Regions from separate parts of the Enterobacter sp. JH25 genome, predicted to be linked through region 4. Evidence: predicted binding sites of a transcription regulator. Region 4 holds the regulator's gene; each other region holds the start of a gene.

Region 1 (5,597 bases), 2.2 Mb from region 4:
AGTGCAGGGTGAGGGGCGCTGTAAAATTATTTCTTACTGATCTTATCCAGATACCCCATTACAAACGCCGACAGTACAAACGTCAGGTGGATAATCACATACCACATCAGCTTATTATCCGGGACGTTTTTAGCATCCATAAAGACACGTAACAGGTGAATAGACGAAATCGCCACAATCGACGCCGCGACTTTATTTTTCAGCGATGAGGCGTCCATTTTCCCCAGCCAGTTGAGCTTTTCTTTGTGCTCGGCGATATCAAGCTGAGAGACGAAATTCTCATAACCGGAAAACATCACCATCACCAGTAATCCTCCTACCAGCGTCATATCCACCAGCGACAGCAGAACCAGAATCAAATCGGCTTCTGCCACGGAGAAAATGTTTGGCAGGACGTGGAATATCTCCTGGAAGAACTTGATCGTCAGGGCGACCAGCGCCAGAGAGAGACCAAAATAGACGGGTGCGAGCAGCCAGCGAGAGGCATACATTGCGTTTTCAAAGAAGCGTTCCATAAAATCCTGTCTGCAAACGAAACCAGCGCTCAGTATATCTCAACTATACCTCGTTGGGATCTACATCCGGACGCGCATACTCCGGCCAGACCAGTGCGACCAGTTCCGGGTAGGCTTCCAGGCTAAACTCGCGAAAACACTGGCGCAGATTTAATACGTCTAAATCGGAATACGACACCTTCTCGCCATTCAAACAGCGCTTTTTGATATTGTCGTAATATTTATAGACCGCCGAATTAAGGTCGCTACAGCGGCGCTGCGCGTCGAACAGGCCGGGCGTATCATTAATTTCGGCCATTTTCATTCGCTTAATTGTCGCATGGAGGAAATCGATATATTCGTGATTCACCCGCCAGTACCAGACTGGCGTCACAGCGTTCATCAAGACGGAGAAATGATCTTCCCCCTCCTCTTTGGACATCAATTCAGGCTGCGATGGTTCACTGGCGTCATTTGACACTTTCGTTTTATTGAACTCTTGCATCAATAAAAGCACGCCAGCGGTCAGTAATAGTAACGTTACGACCGTGAAGAAAATGCTGTTCATGGGTAGGCTCCATTTTTTTTGATTTTAAAATTGCCTCATGATATTGTCAACGAATCTCACCCTTTTTCCAACCCCACCCTTTTGAAATTAAAGGAAATTAAAATGCTGCCCGACAATCTTGTCCCGGCAAAGTACCACATTACGCCTGTGGAACAGCCTTCGACGGAAGCAGATAAAGAGGCGAATTTCACTCAAGGAAAAAGAAAACTCTCCGACTATGAAGCCGATATATTAATTGGTGTTTCACGCACCGGCAAATCCCGTAATATGGTGCTGGAAGAGCACGATCGCCATTTAAAAGAACGGTTATTTCGTGCCATCAAGATTGAAGCCTTAGTTCATCTGCTAAATGATTTACAGGCCGAAGGGGAAATAGATGCCCAGGCTCTAAGTCAAATAATGGCCGAGAAAACACAGCAAATAAATGAAGCTGGCAATGAAATTTGGCTTAACTTAATTACGCGTGAAAAAAGCAATCCCATTTTTTATAACCTGGGGGATGATTAACGTGAATGATGATAGCGGTAATAACGTTTATTTGACTTTAGATGATAAGAAAAGCGATGAATTTATCTTAAAGCAGAATCTTGACGCCCTGAAAAAGATAAAAAATGACGAGATGACGCGAATAACGCAGGACTTGGTTTCGATTCCGGCCACGCTGGTGCGCCTGAAATGGCAGAACCGTCGGGAAATTTATGCCTTGCAGGCCAAAGAGGAGATTTACGGCGCGGTGATGAACGCTATTATTGAGCAGCGCCCTGAGCTTAAAGAGAAGATCCTTGGGCGACTGGAGACGAACTATCAGTACCTGCTGGCACGCGAGACAGCCACCCTGCGCCTGACCCGAAAACTCTCGGAGGGCAACTATCGCACATCAAACGTCACCTGCGTGGCGCTCGATGAAGAGGCGTCAACAACATCTTCTAACTGCTGACAACGTGGTTCGCCCGGCGGCGCTAGCCTGAGATTGTAGGCCGGGTAAGGCGAAGCCGCCACCCGGCACGGAAGGCGGCTTCGCCTTCGTTTTACTTCGCGGCCGCTTTCTCTTCGCCGACCAGACCAATCTTCAGGTATCCCGCCTGATGCAGCGTGTCCATTACCTTCATCATGGTTTCATAATCGACGGTTTTATCCGCGCGGAAGAAGACGGTGGTGTCTTTCTTGCCGCCGGTCAGCTGGTCCAGCGCCGGAATAACCGAGGCATCCGTCACCGGATCGTTGCCCAGGAACATGGACTTATCGGCCTTCACGGACAGGTAGACAGGCTTTTCCGGACGCGGCTGCGGCTGGCTGGAGGACGCTGGCAGATTCACCTTCACGTCCACCGTCGCCAGCGGCGCGGCAACCATAAAGATAATCAGCAGAACCAGCATGACGTCGATAAACGGCGTCACGTTGATCTCATGCATTTCACCGTTATCGTCCAGATTTTCATTAAGACGCATTGCCATACAATCAACCTACGCGCAGTTTGGACGCCGCATGCACCGGTTTAACGGCGCTGGCGTTCAGGTCCAGATCGCGGCTTTGCAGCAGCAGAACCTGCGCGGCAACGTCACCCAGTGTGGCTTTGTAACTGCCAATCATGCGCGCGAAGATGTTATAGATAACTACCGCAGGGATAGCGGCAACCAGACCGATAGCCGTTGCCAGCAGCGCTTCTGCGATACCCGGCGCGACGACCGCAAGGTTAGTGGTCTGCGTCTGGGCGATACCGATAAAGCTGTTCATGATGCCCCAGACGGTACCGAACAGGCCGACGAACGGGGAGATAGCGCCGATAGTCGCCAGGTAGCCGTTACCGCGGCCCATATGACGACCCACGGCCGCAACGCGACGCTCCAGACGGAAGCCGGTACGCTCTTTAATGCCTTCGTTATCTTCACTGCCTGCGGAGAGTTCCAGCTCGTTCTGCGCTTCGTTCACTAACAGGGTAGTCAGGCTTTTCGCATGGAAGGATGAGGTGATATCAGAAGCCTGATCCAGAGAGCGGGCTTCCGCCAGCTGCTTCTGCTCACGCTTGAGGCGGCGTTTTTGTGAAAGAAGTTCGGCGCTCTTGCTGAAGAAGATAGCCCAGGTGATCACGGACGCCAGAATCAGGCCGATCATCACAACCTTAACGACGATGTCAGCATGTTGATACATGCCCCAAACGGAGAGATCCGTCTGCATCAAATTATTACCCACTCTGTATCTCCAGGACGCAAATCACACAATCTGAACGTAATAATATCAAAACGTCGTCGAATTGATAGTAGTTCTCATTAGTATTTACATAGTGCCGTAATTTTCGCTCACTTTCCTTGCGCTTACGCAGTAAAAATTTCTTATGCGAATATTTGATAATATTTTCTGCTTATTCGATAAGCATCCGGATGCACATCCTGACAATCGTGGTAGTCTGGACGTCCAGACGTATAAAAATAGGGTTAGCGAACATGACTAAAAAGCAGCTTGAGACCACGCTGGTGCAGGCAGGACGCAGTAAAAAATACACCCAGGGCTCGGTCAACAGCGTGATCCAGCGTGCCTCCTCGCTGGTGTTTGATACCGTCGAAGATAAAAAAATCGCCACGCGTAATCGCGCGAAGGGCGGGCTGTTTTACGGTCGCCGTGGCACGTTAACCCATTTCTCGTTGCAGGAAGCCATGTGCGAACTGGAGGGCGGCGCGGGCTGCGCGCTGTTCCCGTGCGGTGCGGCGGCGGTCGCCAATACCATTCTGGCGTTTGTTGAACAGGGTGACCACATCCTGATGACCAATACCGCCTACGAGCCAAGCCAGGACTTCTGCACCAAAATACTCAGCAAGCTCGGCGTCACTACCAGCTGGTTCGATCCGCTGATTGGGGCCGGTATTGCCGGGCTTATTCAGCCCAACACGCGCGTTGTGTTCCTGGAATCTCCCGGCTCCATCACCATGGAAGTGCATGATGTCCCGGCCATCGTGAAGGCGGTGCGCAGCATAGCGCCGGAAGCGATCATCATGATCGACAACACCTGGGCGGCAGGTGTGCTGTTTAAAGCCCTGGAATTTGACATCGATATCTCCATTCAGGCGGCGACCAAATACCTGATTGGCCACTCAGACGGCATGATCGGTACGGCGGTATCTAATGCCCGCTGCTGGGAGCAATTGCGTGAAAACGCCTACCTGATGGGCCAGATGGTGGATGCCGATACCGCCTACATGACCAGCCGGGGCATCCGTACGCTCGGCGTGCGTCTGCGTCAGCATCACGAAAGCAGCATGCAAATTGCACAGTGGCTGGCGCTGCATCCACAGGTGGAGCGCGTTAACCATCCGGCGCTGCCTGGCAGCAAGGGCCACGAATACTGGCAACGTGACTTTACGGGCAGCAGCGGGTTGTTCTCATTTGTTCTTAAGAAGCGCCTGAATGACGCCGAGCTGGCAAGCTATCTGGATAACTTTACCCTCTTCAGCATGGCCTATTCATGGGGTGGGTTTGAATCGTTGATCCTGCCCAATCAGCCGGAGCAGATTGCGGCCCTGCGCCCGGGCGGCGAGGTGGACTTCGAGGGGACCTTAATCCGCCTGCATATCGGGCTGGAAAATGTGGACGATTTAATTGCGGATTTATCGGCAGGATTTGAGCGCATCGTGTAAAGTGCTGGCTGACATGTACTCCCTGGACGCTATTCTGAACACCGCAAGCAGAAAAGTCTGTATGAGATGCGCCTGCGATCAACCCCGACAGGCAAAATTGGGAGTACAATAGCGTTATATCTGCTGTTCCACAGGAAAGTCCATGGCTGTTATTCAAAATATCATCACGGCGCTCTGGCAACACGATTTTGCCGCGCTGGCGGACCCACATGTCGTCGGGATTGTCTATTTCGTGATGTTCGCGACGCTGTTTCTGGAAAATGGATTACTGCCAGCCTCATTTTTACCCGGTGACAGCCTGCTCCTGCTCGCAGGGGCGTTAATCGGCAAGGGCGTGATGGACTTCGCACCAACAATGGTGATCCTCACCTCTGCGGCCAGTCTCGGCTGTTGGCTGAGCTACCTGCAAGGGCGCTGGCTTGGAAACACCCGCGTGGTGAAAGGCTGGCTGGCGCAGCTGCCGCATAAATATCATCAGCGCGCGACCTGCATGTTTGACCGTCACGGCCTGCTGGCGTTGCTTGCCGGGCGTTTTCTGGCGTTCGTTCGCACCCTGTTGCCTACCATGGCGGGTATTTCAGGCCTCTCTAACCGCCGCTTCCAGTTCTTCAACTGGCTGAGCGCCCTGCTCTGGGTGGGCGTGGTTACCACACTCGGCTACGCGCTGAATATGATCCCCTTTGTTAAGCGCCATGAAGACCAGGTGATGACCTTCCTGATGATCCTGCCGATTTTCCTGCTGGTTGCAGGGCTGGTGGGGACCATTGCGGTGGTGATCAAGAAAAAGTATTGCAGCGCATAAATAAAAGCCGGGTGGCGCTACCGCTTACCCGGCCTCCGTTTCCCCTCACGCTCCCTGCATGGTTCTGATACGTGACGCATCTTCCCCCGGCGTGACGCCGAAGT
Region 2 (5,597 bases), 1.3 Mb from region 4:
CGGCGGTGGCGGCGGTGAGTATCCGTTGCAGGACGGTTTCGGCTGGAGTAACGGTGTGACGCTCAGGATGCTGGACATGGTCTGCCCGAAAGAGAAGCCGTGCGACAGCGTACCGGAGAATCAGTTTGCGGCAAACGATGATGTTGCACCTGCTAAACAGGCGGCGCAGTAGCGCCCCTCACCCTAACCCTCTCCCCAAAGGGGCGAGGGTTCCCCAGTGATTTCAAAGCAGAAGCGATAACGCTGCCTTCAGAATAACTGAGAGCTTTCAGCGATGACCTGGTCCGGCTGTAAATCGCTGAGGCGTTTCCTGAAGGCCGGGGCGAGGCGCAGGGATGCGCCGAGAGGGCGGGCTTTACAGGGACGGTACCTCCGCCCGTACCCGATAAGCCGGAAGGAATAAGCCGAGGGCACCGCGAAGCGGCGATTTACCGCCGGGAGCCCGGGTCGCCAGGGTGGTGGCGACTGAGCCACCCTGGCACGTTCACCGATCATGTCGTTACAGAGTAGCAGGGAACATAAAGTGAACGGAATGACCACCACAGCCGTATGTTCCCCTCACCCTAACCCTCTCCCCAAAGGGGCGAGGGGACTGTTCAGTGCGGTAGCGCCACCGGGCTTTTTTCAGAAGCTGTAGTTCGCCCCGACCTGGAAGGTGCGGTCGCGGCCTATCCAGCAGTTGGTCGCGTCATAGCAGGTGAGCGTCTCTTTGTTGGTGACGTTCTGCGCGCTCGCTTTCAGCGTCAGCCCCTCCAGCGATGGCGCCAGTTCGCCCATGCGGTAAGATGCCGCCAGATCGTACTGCGTCGTACCGCCCAGCTTGCCTGCATCATTGGCTGGCGAGATCTCCATCGGCCCGGTGTAGCGTGCACCAGCCCCCAGCGTTAACCCTCTCAGCGGCGTGCTGTCAAAGGTGTAATCTCCCCACAGATTAAAGGCGTTCTCAGGGACCTGCGTCGGTCGTTTGCCCTGGTACTTGTCATCTTCGGTATTGATGGCGTGGGTGTAGGCATAATTAGCAATCAGCGTCAGGTTATCCGTTGGACGACTAATAGCGGAAAGCTCCGCGCCTTTCGATTCCACTTCCCCGGTCTGTCGGTAGTTGAGGAAGCCCGGATCGCTGGTCACCACATTTTTCTGACGAATGTTAAACACCGAGGCGGTGAAGGTAGTTGCATATTCCGCCAGCAGATATTTCACCCCACCCTCCACCTGCTTACTGGTGGTGGGCTTAACGTCTTTCGCGGTCAGCGTACCCTGCGGCGATACCGGTGCGAAACCTTCCGAATAGCTGATAAACGGCGAGAGACCATTGTCGAAGGCATAAAGCGCCCCCAGTCGTTTGGTGAGGCGATCCTGCGATACCCAGGCTTTGTCACCGTTTTGCAGATAGTTGGTGGTGACGGAACGGTAGTCGTCAAAGCGCAGGCTGGCCAGCACGTTAAGCCCGCCAAACGCAATCTGATCCTGAAGGTAATAGCCATTCTGCTGATAGCCGAGACGGTTTTTCTGCGCTGTTTCAAGCCCCAGCGCATCGTTATCGATCTGCGAGTGATCCGGATTGCGCATATCGATACCCGGTGTGGACGAGGCGTAACGATAATGGAAGTGAGAGTTCAGCTTCTGGTAGTCAAAGCCCGCCAGCAGATGATGTTGCCAGTCCCCCAGCGCGACGGTTCGGGTAACCTGGTTATCAATGTTGAAGCTCTGCAAATCTTCATCCGTGGTATAGGCGAAGCGGTTAAGCTGGAAGACCTCGCTGCCCGTCCCGGTGGAATAGGCGCTGCGCTGGTGGGTATCCACGTCAAAGTAGCGCGCTTTCTGGTTAAAGCCCCAGCCACTGTCAAACTCATGCTCAAAGCTGTAGCCCAGCATCCACTGGCGCTGTTTGAAGCCGCTCCACTCATCCCCGGCATAGTCACGACGATCGGCGTATTTAGACCGCAGATAGCTTAGCGGCATCGGATCAGACGGCGTCAGGCTCGGCGTATTTTGCGCCAGCGCGTCAATGGTCAGGCGCGTTTTGTCATCCGGCTGCCAGGTCACGGAGGGGGCCACCAGATAGTTTTCATAGCGCGTGGTGTGCGCCTGTTCGTCACTTTCCGTCGCTTTGCCCAGCAGACGATAGTTCCAGTCGCTGTTCGCGATCTGCCCCGTGGAATCCAGGTACCCCTCTTTCAGTTTGCGGTTTCCAGTATTAAAGCCCAGTTCCGTTTTCGCCTCTTTCTGCGGCTTTTTACTCTGAATATTGACCAGCCCGCCCGGGGAGCCGCCGCCATACAGCACGGATGACGGCCCCTTCAGGATATCGACGCTCTCAATCAGCAGCGGATCGATTCGCGCTTTGGTGTTCCCGGTGACGTTATAGGGAAGTTGCAGGCCGTTGTAGAACTCCTGATCGACGTTGAACCCGCGGATTTTGTACTCGCTCATGTAAGAGGTGCTCCCGCGCACCTCCGTGGAAACGCCCGGCGCATAGCGCAGGATTTCGTTTACCGAACTGGCGTGCCGCTGCTCAATCTCTTTAGCGGCGATGGTGTTGATCACCTGCGGCGTTTTACTTTCCGCGACGGCTGATTTCGTGGCGCTATTGGTCCAGGCAGGGAGCGCGCTGCCCTGCTCTGTACCGGTTACCACGATGGTGGGTTCTTCTGCGAAAGCCTGTGTCTGCAATGCCAGCGTAACGGCGCCTGCCAACGCGCATAACGCAAAACGTGAGGTGCTCATAGTGTCGTCTTATTATTAGATGATATTGGGAACGACAATTATTATCATTTTTATTACCGAATCAATATCAGCGGAGAAAAACAGATCGTTTGTATTAAGTTTCATGCCAGCGTGCCGATAACCCAGAGACAGTCTGTCATCTATCGAGGAGCCATCTGGCGTGAGTAGCTACAGTGAGCAGTTCCTGAAACAAAATCCGCTGGCTGTATTAGGGGTGTTACGCGACCTGAAAAAGGGCGAGGTGCCGCTGCGCATCAACTGGTCAACCAGCCAGTTTATCAGCAAGATCCTGGACGTGACGGCAGAACACCTGATCGTGGATCTGGGTAGCCAGAGCGATGAAAACCGTGCCGCGCTACAGGCAGAAAACCTCTCGGTGATGGCCGAAACGCAGGGGGCTAAAGTCGAGTTTATACTGCCTCGCCTGACCACGATCGTGTACCAGGGTTTGCCTGCGTTTATCACCCCCCTGCCCGCTAATCTCTGGTTCGTGCAGCGCCGCGAGTATTTTCGCATCAGCGCCCCGCTTCACCCGGCCTACTTCTGTAAGGCGAAAATGCCGGACAAAAAAGAGATCCGCTTTCGTCTCTTCGACCTGTCGCTGGGCGGCATGGGAGCGTTGATGGATATGCCGAAGCCGGAGGGGCTGGTGGAAGGTATGCGTTTTAGTCAGATCGAGCTGGATATGGGCGGATGGGGACGCTTCTGGTTTGACGCCCAGCTGATTGCCATCAGCGAGCGCAAGGTGGTGGACGGCAAAAACGAAACCATTACCACGCCGCGACTGAGTTTTCGCTTTCTGAATGTCGGTCCAGGCGCCGAGCGCGAACTACAGCGCATCATTTTTTCACTGGAGCGTGAAGCGCGGGAACGCGCGAATAAAGTGCGCTGAAAGGCGTCGGGCAGCGTGCTGCCGCCCGACAAAGACGTTACATGGCGTCCATTGCTTTCTGTACTTTCCAGATATAACGTGGAGCCTGTGCTGACGGATGATTCTTCACAACGTGTTCGAAGAATTCATCTTTATCCATATCGTTAATCTCTTCTATCGCCTCTTTGCGATCGGATGAGAAGGTTCGGAGCAGCGCACCAGCTCCGTTAACGTACGACACCACCAGCGCATATTGCATCACTTCCGGATCGTCAATCCCCTTCAGAATGCCATGCTCCAGAATGCTCAGGTAAGCGGTTCCCATAGAGATATTACGTTCCGGGTTTTTCAGCTCGCTGGTGGATGGCTGTCCCTTCCAGCCCATGTAGCGATAGACCTCTCTTCCCGCCGTAGAGGCTTTTAACTGCATCAGCCCCACCGCATTCGATTTACTCACCAGCGTCGGGTTACCGCCGGACTCCACGGCGATGATCGCGGTGATCAGGCGCGGGCTCACGCCCCAGGCCTTCCCGGCTTGTTCGCTGATCGGCATCCACTGCATGGCCCGCTTTACCGGGACTTCAGGATTCCAGGGGGGATTTTTATAATCATGTTTTGAACTACAGCCAGCGAGCAACACAATCAAAAAAGCAAACCATCTCAATTTCACGTCATCTATCCTTATAGCCGGTCATCGCGGTACGTCGCCCCTTGAAGCAGGCGGCGTATAAGCGGCATGATATAGACAATTAGATTCTCATTCAGCAAGGAATTGCCATGCCTCAGTTTCATCTCATCGCACCGTCGGGCTACTGCATCAACCAGGAGGCGGCACAGCGGGGCGTTCAGCGCCTGCTGGAAATGGGCCATCAGGTAGAAAATCAGACAATTATCCCCCGCCGCATGCAGCGTTTTGCCGGTACGGAGGCGCAGAGACTGAGCGATATCAACAGCCTGGCGACGCTGGAAGGTGAAAACACTATTGTGCTGGCCGTGCGCGGCGGCTATGGCGCAAGCCGACTGCTGGAGAGCATCGACTGGGCCGGGCTGGCCGCACGCCAGCAGCAGGATCCGCTGTTAATCTGCGGACACAGCGATTTCACGGCGATCCAGCTCGGCCTGCTGGCGTTGCATAACGTCATTACCTTTAGCGGCCCGATGCTGGCCGGCAACTTTGGTGCGCCGGAGCTGGATGCGTTTACGCAGGACCATTTCTGGCGCGCCCTGCAAAACCCGACGTTTACCGTCGAGTGGCAAGGCAACGGACCGCACTGGGAATGTGAAGGGCAGCTGTGGGGCGGAAACCTCGCGATGCTGGTATCGCTGATTGGGACACCGTGGCTGCCGCAGATCGAGGACGGCATTCTGGTGCTGGAAGATATCAACGAACACCCGTTCCGCGTCGAACGCATGCTGTTACAGCTTTATCACGCCGGGATCCTGGATCGGCAGTCGGCCATTGTGCTGGGCAGTTTCAGCGGGTCAGCCCCCAACGATTACGACGCGGGCTACACGCTGGAGACGATGGTCGATTTCATTCGTTCCCGGCTGGATATTCCGGTGATCGCCGGTCTGAATTTCGGCCATGAGCAGCAAACCATTACCTTGCCACTGGGTGCCCGGGCGCACCTTGCACACGGTAATTCAGGCAGTCGGTTAACAATCAGCGGTCATCCGGTCTTAAAGGCATAAAAAAGCCGTTATTCCCCCTCAATAAAACGCAGATACAGTTGTTAATATGTTAGGGTTTTAATAACAGCGTTCACATTGAGGTGGGAGTAAGACGACATTGAGTGCCACAGCGATAATCAGTCTTTTCATTCTGGGTTCCATCCTGGTAACCTTCAGCATTTTATTAAGTTCATTTTCATCGCGCCTTGGCATACCTATTCTTGTCATTTTCCTGGCTATCGGCATGCTGGCGGGGGTTGACGGAATCGGCGGTATCCCCTTCGATAATTACCCTTTCGCCTATATGGTAAGTAACCTCGCGCTGGCG
Region 3 (5,597 bases), 1.7 Mb from region 4:
GAGTATGTTAAATAGTCCGAGAGCGCCCTCCCCGGCTGGCATTTTTTGGTGTCAGCCCGTATAACTATCCCCCTGATTTTCGATCCACAAGATGAACTGACCATGATGAAAGAGTCGCTCTGCCGCATTATTGCGGGTGATATTCAGGCCAGAGCCGAACAGGTAGAAGCTGCCGTTCGTCTGCTTGATGAAGGGAACACCGTGCCGTTTATTGCACGTTATCGTAAGGAAGTCACCGGCGGTCTGGATGACACGCAGCTGCGTAACCTTGAGACCCGTCTGGGCTATCTGCGCGAGCTGGAAGACCGACGTCAGGCGATCCTCAAATCTATCGGCGAGCAGGGCAAGCTGACCAGTGACCTGGAAAAAGCCATTAACGGTACCCTGAGCAAAACCGAACTTGAAGATCTCTATCTGCCGTACAAACCGAAGCGCCGCACGCGCGGGCAGATTGCGATCGAAGCCGGCCTTGAGCCGCTGGCCGACCTGCTGTGGAACGAGCCGTCTCACGATCCGGAAACCGAAGCCGCCAGATTTATCGACGCCGAAAAAGGCGTAGCGGACACCAAAGCCGCGCTGGACGGCGCTCGCTACATTCTGATGGAGCGCTTCGCCGAAGACGCGGCGCTGCTGGCCAAAGTGCGTGATTACCTGTGGAAGAACGCCCATATCGTCTCCACCGTGGTGTCCGGCAAAGAGGACGAAGGCGCGAAATTCCGCGACTACTTCGATCACCACGAACCCATTTCTACCGCGCCGTCTCACCGCGCGCTGGCGATGTTCCGCGGTCGTAACGAAGGCGTGCTGCAACTCTCCCTGAATGCCGATCCGCAGTTTGACGAGCCGCCTAAAGAGAGCCACTGTGAGCAGATCATAATCGACCATCTGGGCCTGCGCCTGAACAACGCCCCGGCGGACAGCTGGCGCAAAGGCGTGGTGAGCTGGACCTGGCGCATCAAGGTGCTCATGCACCTCGAAACCGAGCTGATGGGCACCGTGCGCGAGCGCGCCGAAGACGAAGCGATCAACGTCTTCGCCCGTAACCTGCACGACCTGCTGATGGCTGCGCCGGCTGGCCTGCGCGCCACCATGGGTCTCGATCCGGGTCTGCGCACCGGCGTGAAGGTGGCCGTGGTTGACGGCACCGGCAAGCTGGTTGCCACCGACACCATTTACCCGCATACCGGTCAGGCAGCGAAAGCGGCTGTCGTGGTCGCCGCGCTGTGCGAGAAGTACAACGTTGAGCTGGTTGCCATCGGTAACGGTACGGCGTCCCGCGAAACCGAACGTTTCTATCTCGACGTGCAGAAGCAGTTCCCGAAAGTGACGGCGCAGAAAGTGATCGTCAGCGAAGCGGGGGCATCTGTCTATTCCGCCTCTGAGCTGGCAGCGCAGGAGTTCCCGGAACTGGACGTTTCCCTGCGCGGTGCGGTCTCTATCGCCCGTCGTTTGCAGGATCCGCTGGCGGAGCTGGTGAAAATTGACCCGAAATCCATCGGCGTGGGCCAGTATCAGCACGACGTGAGCCAGACGCAGCTGGCGCGCAAGCTGGATGCGGTGGTGGAAGACTGCGTTAACGCCGTCGGCGTGGACCTGAACACCGCTTCCGTTCCGCTGCTGACCCGCGTAGCAGGCCTGACCCGTATGATGGCGCAGAATATCGTCGCCTGGCGTGATGAGAACGGTCAGTTCCAGAACCGCCAGCAGCTGCTGAAGGTGAGCCGTCTGGGGCCGAAAGCTTTTGAGCAGTGCGCGGGCTTCCTGCGCATCAACCACGGCGATAACCCGCTGGATGCCTCTACCGTTCACCCGGAAGCCTATCCGGTTGTCGAGCGTATCCTGGCCGCCACCCAGCAGGCGCTGAAAGACCTGATGGGCGACAGCAGCGCGCTGCGTAACCTGAAAGCGGTGGATTTTACCGACGAACAGTTCGGCGTGCCGACGGTCACTGACATCATCAAAGAGCTGGAAAAACCGGGCCGCGATCCGCGTCCTGAGTTTAAAACCGCGACCTTTGCTGACGGCGTGGAAACCATGAACGACCTGCTGCCGGGCATGGTGCTGGAAGGGGCGGTAACCAACGTCACCAACTTTGGCGCGTTTGTGGATATCGGCGTGCATCAGGACGGTCTGGTGCATATCTCTTCCCTCGCCGACAAGTTCGTTGAAGATCCGCACACCGTGGTCAAAGCGGGCGACATCGTGAAGGTGAAAGTGCTGGAAGTGGATCTTCAGCGCAAGCGTATCGCCCTGACCATGCGTCTGGACGAGCAGCCGGGCGACACTAACGCGCGCCGTGGCGGTAATGGCGGTGGCCGTGAACAGCAGCGTCCGGCAGCGAAAGCCGCGAAGCCACGCGGACGTGACGCACAGCCAGCAGGCAACAGCGCGATGATGGATGCTCTGGCAGCGGCGATGGGTAAGAAACGCTAATCCTGTAAATGCCTCTCACCCTAACCCTCGCCCCTTTGGGGAGAGGGCCGGGGTGAGGGGAAAAATTATATCGTAAAATATGAAACCGATTGCATATCCATATTTAAACCGCTATTTATCACTCCATTAACAAATACGCTTTTTATTCCTTCCCGGGTATTCCCGCAAATATTGAGCAAGGTCAAGCAGACCGCAAATTAATACGATTAACAACATCCCGTCACATTTTTATTATTGCTGATAAAAACTATTCTCATTATCATCGCAGTGTTGATTATTTAACCTCTCGTGGAATCAGGCGCTATGCAATTCACTCCAGAAAGTGCGTGGAAAATTATCGGTTTTACCCGTGAGATAAGCCCGGCCTATCGGCAGAAGCTACTGTCACTGGGCATGCTACCCGGCTCATCATTCCAGGTGGTGCGCGTGGCGCCGTTGGGCGATCCTGTTCATATCGAAACCCGACGCGTTAATCTGGTTCTGCGTAAAAAAGACCTCGCATTAATTGAAGTTGAATCTTTATCCCGTTAACAAGCCAGCGGTTTCAGTGAGTCTAAAACAATGAAAAAATTAACTATTGGCTTAATTGGCAATCCTAATTCCGGCAAGACAACCTTATTTAATCAGTTAACCGGCGCACGCCAGCGTGTGGGAAATTGGGCAGGCGTAACGGTTGAACGCAAAGAAGGCCAGTTCACAACGACAGATAATCAGGTCACGCTGGTTGATTTACCGGGGACCTATTCACTCACCACAATTTCATCTCAGACCTCTCTCGATGAGCAAATTGCCTGCCACTATATTCTGAGCGGCGACGCGGATCTGCTCATCAATGTGGTGGATGCCTCCAATCTCGAACGAAATCTGTACCTCACGCTACAGCTGCTGGAGCTGGGGATCCCCTGCATCGTGGCGCTTAACATGCTCGACATCGCCGAGAAGCAAAAGCTGCGCATCGACGTCGACGCCCTCTCCGCCCGTCTGGGCTGCCCGGTGGTTCCGCTGGTTTCTACCCGCGCGCGCGGCATTGACGCCCTGAAGCTGGCAATTGACCGCCACACGGGCAATGCCGACGTCGAACTGGTGCACTACGCCCAGCCGCTGCTGCGCGAGGCCGGGCAGCTGGCGCAGGAGATGGACAACGCCATGCCCGCCAGACAGCGCCTGTGGCTTGGCCTGCAAATGCTGGAAGGCGATATCTACAGCCGCGCCTACGCAGGCGATGCGGCGGATAAACTGAGCGTTGCACAGGCTCGCCTGAGCGACGAGCTGGATGACCCGGCCCTGCACATTGCGGATGCGCGCTATCAGGCCATCGCCGCTATCTGTGACGTGGTCAGCAATGCATTAACCGCTGAACCCAGCCGCTTCACCGCCGCCGTGGATAAGATTGTGCTCAACCGCTTCCTCGGTTTGCCAATCTTTTTACTGGTGATGTACGTAATGTTCCTGCTCGCTATAAACATCGGCGGTGCATTACAACCCATCTTTGATGGCGGCTCAGTCGCTATCTTCGTGCACGGTATTCAGTGGCTGGGCTACACCCTCCACTTCCCGGAATGGTTGACCATCTTCCTTGCGCAGGGGATCGGCGGCGGGATCAACACCGTCCTGCCGCTGGTGCCGCAGATCGGCATGATGTACCTGTTCCTCTCCTTCCTTGAAGATTCCGGTTACATGGCACGCGCCGCCTTCGTGATGGACCGCCTGATGCAGGCGCTGGGGCTGCCGGGGAAATCCTTCGTGCCGCTGATTGTCGGTTTTGGCTGTAACGTGCCGTCAGTCATGGGCGCGCGTACGCTGGACGCACCGCGCGAACGCCTGATGACCATCATGATGGCGCCGTTCATGTCCTGCGGCGCACGTCTGGCGATCTTCGCGGTCTTTGCCGCGGCGTTCTTTGGTCAGGAAGGGGCGCTTGCCGTCTTCTCCCTGTATGTGCTGGGTATCGTGATGGCTATTCTCACCGGCCTGATGCTGAAGCACACCATCATGCGTGGCGAAGCGTCGCCGTTCGTGATGGAACTGCCGGTTTATCACGTTCCGCATCTGAAAAGCCTGATTATTCAAACCTGGCAGCGCCTGAAGGGCTTTGTTCTGCGCGCCGGTAAGGTGATTGTAGTGGTCAGCATTTTCCTGAGCGCCCTGAACAGCTTCACCCTGAGCGGCCAGGCCGCGGACAACATTAATGACTCTGCCCTTGCCTCCGTCAGCCGGATCATTACGCCGGTCTTCAAACCGATTGGCGTACAGGAAGACAACTGGCAGGCAACCGTGGGCCTGTTCACCGGCGCGATGGCAAAAGAAGTGGTTGTCGGCACCCTGAACACGCTCTACACCGCGGAAAACATCCAGGAAGAGGAGTTCAACCCGGCAGAGTTCAGCCTCGGTGACGAACTTCTGGGTGCAGTAGAAGAGACCTGGCAGAGCCTGAAAGACACCTTCAGCCTGAGCGTGCTGGCGAACCCGATTGAAGCCAGCAAAGGCGACGGCGTAATGGCGACCGGAGCAATGGGCGTGATGGGCCAGAAATTTGGCAGCGCGTCGGCGGCCTACAGCTACCTGATCTTCGTCCTGCTCTATATTCCGTGCATCTCGGTCATGGGCGCCATTGCCCGTGAGTCCAGCCGCGGCTGGATGGGCTTCTCCATTCTGTGGGGGCTGAACATTGCCTACTCGCTGGCGACCGTGTTTTATCAAACCGTCAATTACAGCCAGCATCCGCGCTACAGCCTGGTCTGTATCCTCGCGGTGATCCTGTTTAACGTGATGGTGATTGGCCTGCTGCGCCGGGCACGTAGCCGCGTTGACGTTAACCTGCTGGCAACGCGCAAAACCCCAACGACCTGCTGTAGTAGCCCTGCGGGCGACTGTCACTGAGGGAAAAAAAGATGGCATCGTTGATTCAGGTCCGTGACTTACTGGCGTTACAGGGACGAATGGAGGCGAAGCAGCTCAGCCTCAGCCTGCATACGCCGCAGCCGATGATCGATGCCATGCTGGAAAGGCTGGAGGCGATGGGGAAAGCCGTGCGAATTCAGGAAGAGCCGGACAGTTGTCTGTCCGGCAGTTGTAAAAGTTGTCCGGAAGGTAAAGCCTGCCTCAGGGAGTGGTGGACGCTTCGCTGATAAAACCGGTCAGCGCCGAACAAAACTCAGCAGGAT
Region 4 (5,597 bases):
GCCAGCAGGCCCGCCATCGCGCATTCGGAAGAGCAGTCCATACGGATCGCGCCGTCTTTGTCCAGGTGCATAAAGCGGAAGGTCTGATCGACGTGATCGTTCACGATGGTCAGATCCAGCTTGTAGTGCTCGGCAATGCGTTTCCAGTATTCAATACCGGAGCCGCCCAGCGGATCCACGCCCAGCTTCAGACCGGCTTTCTGGATAGCGGCCATATCGACGATATCCGCCAGCCCTTCCACGAACGGCTGCACCAGATCCTGCTCTTTCACGTGGCCGGACGCCATGGCTTCATCCAGCGAGATGCGCTTCACGCCGTTCAGACCGTTAGCCAGTAACGCGTTGGCGCGATCTTCCACCACTTTCGTGACGTTGGTATCCGCCGGGCCACCGTTAGGTGGGTTGTACTTGATGCCGCCATCTTCCGGTGGGTTGTGGGACGGGGTGATCACAATACCGTCCGCCTGCGCGCCACCTTTTTTGTTATGTACCAGAATAGCGTTAGAAACCGCAGGCGTTGGCGTGAAACCGTTGTTCTCCTGAACAATCACGTCTACGCCGTTTGCCGCCAGTACTTCCAGCACGGAGATAAAGGCAGGTTCAGACAGGGCGTGGGTATCTTTCCCAACATAGCACGGACCGGTGACGCCATTTTTGGCGCGCTCTTCCGCGATGGCCTGAGCAATGGCCAGAATGTGCGGTTCGTTAAAGCTATGGCGCGCCGCGCTGCCGCGGTGGCCAGATGTACCAAACTTCACTGCGTGTTCTGCGTTGCCCACCACCGGCTTCAGCACGTAGTACTGCGCGGTCAGTTGAGCGACGTTAATCAAATCGCGTTGTTGTGCAGGTTGTCCTGCACGGCTGTGATTTGCCATTGCCTGGTCCTTCTGATGCAAGGGTTAAATTGTACCGCAAACCTTTTCGATCAATTCCGCCGGGAACTGCATGGACTGCATGATATGTTCGATCATGCTGCACTTGCGGCCCGTATTGGTATTGGTGATCACCCAGTATGGCGTACCGGGAACATGTTTGGGTTTGGTTTGGTTGCCATTTTGCAGCAGGGTCTGCTCGTCACCTGCGAAGTAAACGCGCGTGCGACCGTGCAGCGACTCTGTCGCTTCTGCAAATGCGTTGTTATCCAGTGAGTAAAGTGTAGACAGCACCAGCATAAAGCGGTTAACCGCCTTTTTCTGCTCTGCATATTCATCAGACAGCAGCAGCTCGCGCATCGCGCGCACTTTGTCTTTTGCCGGCATGACGGCAGGTTTTACTTGTGCAACAACGCTCGGCTGAGACACGACATCTTTAGTGACAGGAGTGGGCTGTGAGGCGGCGGAAATTTTAAGCATGCGCCGTAAAATGTCGGACGCGCTCTCCCCAATATGCCGCGTCTGGCTGGCAATATACTGATAGAGTTCGTCATCAACTTCGATTGTTTTCATCTTAATCCAGTGCGATATCTTATCTGAATACAAGTCGTTGAGATTATAAGGTCTAATCCCAACAGCGGATAGCGTCAAACCAGGTTGGCGGCAAAAGTCAGATTAAACTGGATCCTTGCCCCCGGGCGGCAGAATGGTCAACATGATACCCTAACCTGACAAACCTAAAAAAAGAACTTTGCCATGAAATTGAATACCCGAGCGCAAACTGCACAATCGCCGAACAATAATTCTCCCATCGTACTGGTTCACGGCCTGTTTGGTAGTCTGGATAACCTGGGCGTGCTGGCGCGCGATTTAGTGACCGATCACGAGATCCTCCAGGTTGATATGCGCAATCACGGTCTTTCAGGACGCTCGGAGGAGATGACCTACGCAGCCATGGCGCAGGATCTGCGGGACACCCTCGATGCGAATAATATCCAGAAAGCGACGCTCATCGGGCATTCAATGGGCGGTAAAGCGGTGATGGCGCTTACAGCGCTGGCCCCTGAGCGAATTTCCGGTCTGGTGGTCATTGACGTTGCGCCCGTCAATTACGACGTTCGCCGTCACGATGAGATTTTCGCTGCGATCAATGCTGTGACAGAGTCAGGCGTCTCCACACGCCAGCAGGCGGCAGCCGTTATGCGCGAGCATCTCGATGAAGAAGGCGTGGTCCAGTTCCTGCTGAAATCCTTTGTTGACGGACAATGGCGCTTTAACGTCCCGGTACTGTGGGATCAGTATTCGCATATTGTGGGGTGGGAAAATGTCCCCGCCTGGCCGCACCCTACCCTCTTTATTCGCGGCGGCAACTCCCCTTACGTCACTGACGCGTATCGTGACACGCTGCTGGCGCAATTTCCGCAGGCTCGCGCTCACGTCATCGCCGGTGCCGGGCACTGGGTCCACGCGGAAAAACCGGATGCGGTCCTGCGCGCCATTCGCCGCTATCTTACTGATACAGCGAATTGATTAAAAAGCCAGCGACCGGAAGACGACGGGCTTCCAGTCGTTGGCGTGTGGATATGGGTGATGTATGATGGCGCGCTTATCGCCCGGGCATTAGCAGGGCGGCGTGTTTCCCCCGAAGTCTCAGAATCATGGCCAAAGAACAAACGGACCGTACGACACTAGATCTGTTCGCGAATGAGCGTCGACCGGGACGACCGAAAACGAATCCGCTTTCGCGCGATGAACAGCTGCGTATCAATAAACGCAACCAGCTTAAACGCGATAAAAATCGTGGGCTTAAGCGTGTCGAACTCAAGCTGAATGCCGATGCCGTCGATGCGCTTAACGAGTTAGCTGACGCGCGCAACATCAGCCGCAGCGAACTGATCGAAGAGATGCTGATCGCCCAGCTTGAGACGTTACGCGGCAAGGCGTGAGTCAGAAAATCCCCAATATTACCTTTTTCATGTAGCACAGAGTGCAGTCCTGCGTGATAGCTGTTTCCGCAGGGTTGCCTGTTCTGCTATTATTGCCCTTATCCGTGGACAATTTGCGCCACCATACCATTAAGTTTCAAGAGGTTATTTTACTCATGGCAATCATCGGCATTTTCTTTGGCAGTGATACCGGCAATACTGAAAATATCGCAAAAAACATTCAAAAACAGCTCGGTAAAGACGTTGCTGATGTGCATGACATCGCCAAGAGCAGCAAAGAAGATCTCGAGGGCTATGACATCCTGCTGCTGGGCATCCCGACCTGGTACTACGGTGAAGCACAGTGTGACTGGGACGATTTCTTCCCGACGCTGGAAGAAGTCGACTTCAACGGCAAGCTGGTTGCCCTGTTTGGCTGTGGCGATCAGGAAGACTACGCTGAGTATTTCTGTGATGCGCTGGGCACTATTCGTGACATCATTGAGCCGCGCGGTGCGGCGATTGTTGGTCACTGGCCAACAGCGGGTTACCACTTCGAAGCTTCCAAAGGTCTGGCAGATGACGATCACTTCGTTGGCCTTGCCATTGATGAAGACCGTCAGCCAGAGCTGACCGCAGAGCGTGTAGAAAAATGGGTTAAGCAGGTTCGTGAAGAGCTGAACCTGGACGATATCCTTAACGCCTGATATCCCTGCGGCGCAACTCCGGTTGCGCCCGTTGTTCAGGTAAAACCGATTAAATTAATTGCTACAAACTTTTAACTTTTTCGTCCAGACCTGTACAATATCCCCCTGGTAAAAAGTGGGTGCCATCGAACAAGTTTGTTGGTGATACCACGTTTTTATAAGCATACTTTGCTTGAGACTTGCAGTTTTCATTTAGCCATGGCAGTTCTATAATGAGACGCATTATCCCAAGTGCATTTTCTGTCACTTCTTCTTTTGAAGTGAATCGTTTAGCAACAGGACAGATTCCGCATGACTGACAACAATACCGCATTAAAGAAAGCTGGCCTGAAAGTAACGCTTCCTCGGTTAAAAATCCTTGAAGTGCTTCAGGGGCCAGACAATCACCATGTCAGTGCGGAAGACCTTTATAAGCGTCTTATCGATATGGGTGAAGAGATTGGGCTGGCAACCGTCTATCGTGTGCTGAACCAGTTTGATGACGCGGGCATTGTTACTCGTCATAATTTCGAAGGCGGTAAATCCGTGTTCGAGCTGACTCAGCAGCACCACCACGATCACCTGATCTGCCTCGACTGTGGCAAGGTCATTGAATTTAGCGATGATTCCATTGAATCACGCCAGCGTGAAATCGCCGCCCGTCATGGCATCCGCCTGACCAACCACAGCCTGTACCTGTACGGTCACTGTGCTGAAGGGGATTGCCGCGAAAATGAACATGCGCACGACGCAAAATAAGTCAGTGTTCATACTCTGAGCCAGCCGTGAGGTTGGCTTTTTTTTGCCTGGAAAAAGCCCGGTAAGCGCAGCGCCACCGGGCGTAAAGCAACTTATTTATTGTTATTGCGAATCTCGTCCCAAATCTTATCGCAACGCTTCGCCACTTCCTGATCGTTACCGGTTTTACGCGCCTGAATACAGGCCTGGTAATCCATCACGCGAACGTTTTCCTGCGTGGCGAATTGCTCATGGGCTTTGTCTTTTTTCAGCACGTTCAGCACGCTTTGACAGGCTTCAATCTTCTCAGGTGAACCTTGTGCGGTATTGATGCAAGCGCTATACGCCTCTTTCAGACGGGAGTCTTCTTTCGGCGCCTGATCCTGCGCGCACGCCACCAGCCCGAATGCCAGCAGCGCAACGATTACCCTTTTTTTCATCATGTTCAGTCTCCATAACGGCGGGACACAGCCCGCCGCAGCATTCATCAGAAGATGGTAAATGGCGCAATGACCATAAATTTCACGTCGCGCTCATCCTGGAAGATGTTGCCGTAACCGCCCGCGTAGCTCGGGATATCGGAGTGGTTGTCATACTGGGTGAAGTGCAGTTTGAACATCGTGCCTTTCGCACGCCCCTCCTGCAGGGTGTAAATCGCATCCAGACTGTATGAAGACTCTTTCAGACGGTAGTTCGGATCGTAGTAGGCGTCTGGCGTAGCCATATCCGCTGGCTTCGCGTCCCAGGCGTACGCGTAGGACGCGCCCACTGCCCAGCCAGGCAGGTTCCAGTTCTTCAGGTCATACATTGCGCCGAAGAAGACTGCTTTTTCGCCGTCGGCGTTGAAGTCAGAGCGGTTATCCCACCAGATATCCAGACGACCGTTGGAAGAGGCGTAGGTTGGCGTCATACGTTGCAGGAAATAGCCCTGCTGCCCTTCTGCCTTGACCCATGTACCCTCCAGACGCAAATCAACCTGACCCACCTTGTAGCCGAAGGTCAGCGCCTGTAACCACGCGGTGCCGTCATAAATATCATTTACGCTGCCATCGCTGACCTTGTCGCGCGTACCGTAGAACTGATAGCTGGTGCTCAGCGGGCTACCTGCGATATCAAATTTGTAGCTGGCTTTAGCAAAGTACTGATCAATATAACCTTCAGCCTGACCAAAAGCCGCTTCCAGCACCAGATCGTTTTTGAAGTCGTACTTCGCCCCCAGCGAGTGGAGATAATCAACTTTGGTTTTTTTATCGTTTTGATAGAACTTGTCCATCTCAATGTGCCACGGCGCTTTGTACTCGTTGGTCCACATATAGGAGAAGCTCAACGCCCCCGCATCGCCGTAGTCAAAATTAGCACCGGCTTCCGCGCCCTGA

What was found. Region 4 encodes Fur, which represses iron uptake genes when iron is present. Its sites were predicted from a motif close to ATAATAATGAGAACNACTATCAA; they were not measured.
Region 1: a site for Fur is predicted at 3,314-3,336, ahead of exbB (tol-pal system-associated acyl-CoA thioesterase). Genes of this name have one in related genera too.
Region 2: a site for Fur is predicted at 2,747-2,769, ahead of L2Y28_RS12645 (TonB-dependent siderophore receptor). Genes of this name have one in related genera too.
Region 3: a site for Fur is predicted at 2,674-2,696, ahead of feoA (ferrous iron transporter A). Genes of this name have one in related genera too.

What each region holds. Positions count from the first base shown of each region.
Region 1 is NZ_CP091319.1:3,851,975-3,857,571, forward strand. Features, by position in the region: gene L2Y28_RS18445 (TIGR00645 family protein) at 27-515, opposite strand; gene L2Y28_RS18450 (ESA_00282 family adhesion-associated protein) at 559-1,062, opposite strand; gene L2Y28_RS18455 (hypothetical protein) at 1,165-1,569, shown strand; gene L2Y28_RS18460 (hypothetical protein) at 1,562-1,999, shown strand; gene exbD (TonB system transport protein ExbD) at 2,091-2,516, opposite strand; gene exbB (tol-pal system-associated acyl-CoA thioesterase) at 2,521-3,252, opposite strand; gene metC (cystathionine beta-lyase) at 3,504-4,691, shown strand; gene yghB (DedA family general envelope maintenance protein YghB) at 4,834-5,493, shown strand; gene L2Y28_RS18485 (AraC family transcriptional regulator) at 5,539-5,597, opposite strand, start outside.
Region 2 is NZ_CP091319.1:2,630,676-2,636,272, forward strand. Features, by position in the region: gene L2Y28_RS12640 (alpha,alpha-trehalase) at 1-172, shown strand, start outside; gene L2Y28_RS12645 (TonB-dependent siderophore receptor) at 625-2,727, opposite strand; gene L2Y28_RS12650 (flagellar brake protein) at 2,888-3,619, shown strand; gene emtA (membrane-bound lytic murein transglycosylase EmtA) at 3,657-4,268, opposite strand; gene ldcA (muramoyltetrapeptide carboxypeptidase) at 4,376-5,290, shown strand; gene L2Y28_RS12665 (potassium/proton antiporter) at 5,388-5,597, shown strand, end outside.
Region 3 is NZ_CP091319.1:4,304,935-4,310,531, forward strand. Features, by position in the region: gene greB (transcription elongation factor GreB) at 1-15, shown strand, start outside; gene L2Y28_RS20795 (Tex family protein) at 103-2,433, shown strand; gene feoA (ferrous iron transporter A) at 2,737-2,964, shown strand; gene feoB (Fe(2+) transporter permease subunit FeoB) at 2,995-5,313, shown strand; gene feoC ([Fe-S]-dependent transcriptional repressor FeoC) at 5,325-5,561, shown strand; gene bioH (pimeloyl-ACP methyl ester esterase BioH) at 5,536-5,597, opposite strand, start outside.
Region 4 is NZ_CP091319.1:1,289,714-1,295,310, reverse strand. Features, by position in the region: gene pgm (phosphoglucomutase (alpha-D-glucose-1,6-bisphosphate-dependent)) at 1-875, opposite strand, end outside; gene seqA (replication initiation negative regulator SeqA) at 900-1,445, opposite strand; gene ybfF (esterase) at 1,629-2,402, shown strand; gene ybfE (LexA regulated protein) at 2,531-2,818, shown strand; gene fldA (flavodoxin FldA) at 2,974-3,504, shown strand; gene fur (ferric iron uptake transcriptional regulator) at 3,796-4,242, shown strand; gene chiQ (ChiQ/YbfN family lipoprotein) at 4,335-4,661, opposite strand; gene chiP (chitoporin) at 4,709-5,597, opposite strand, start outside.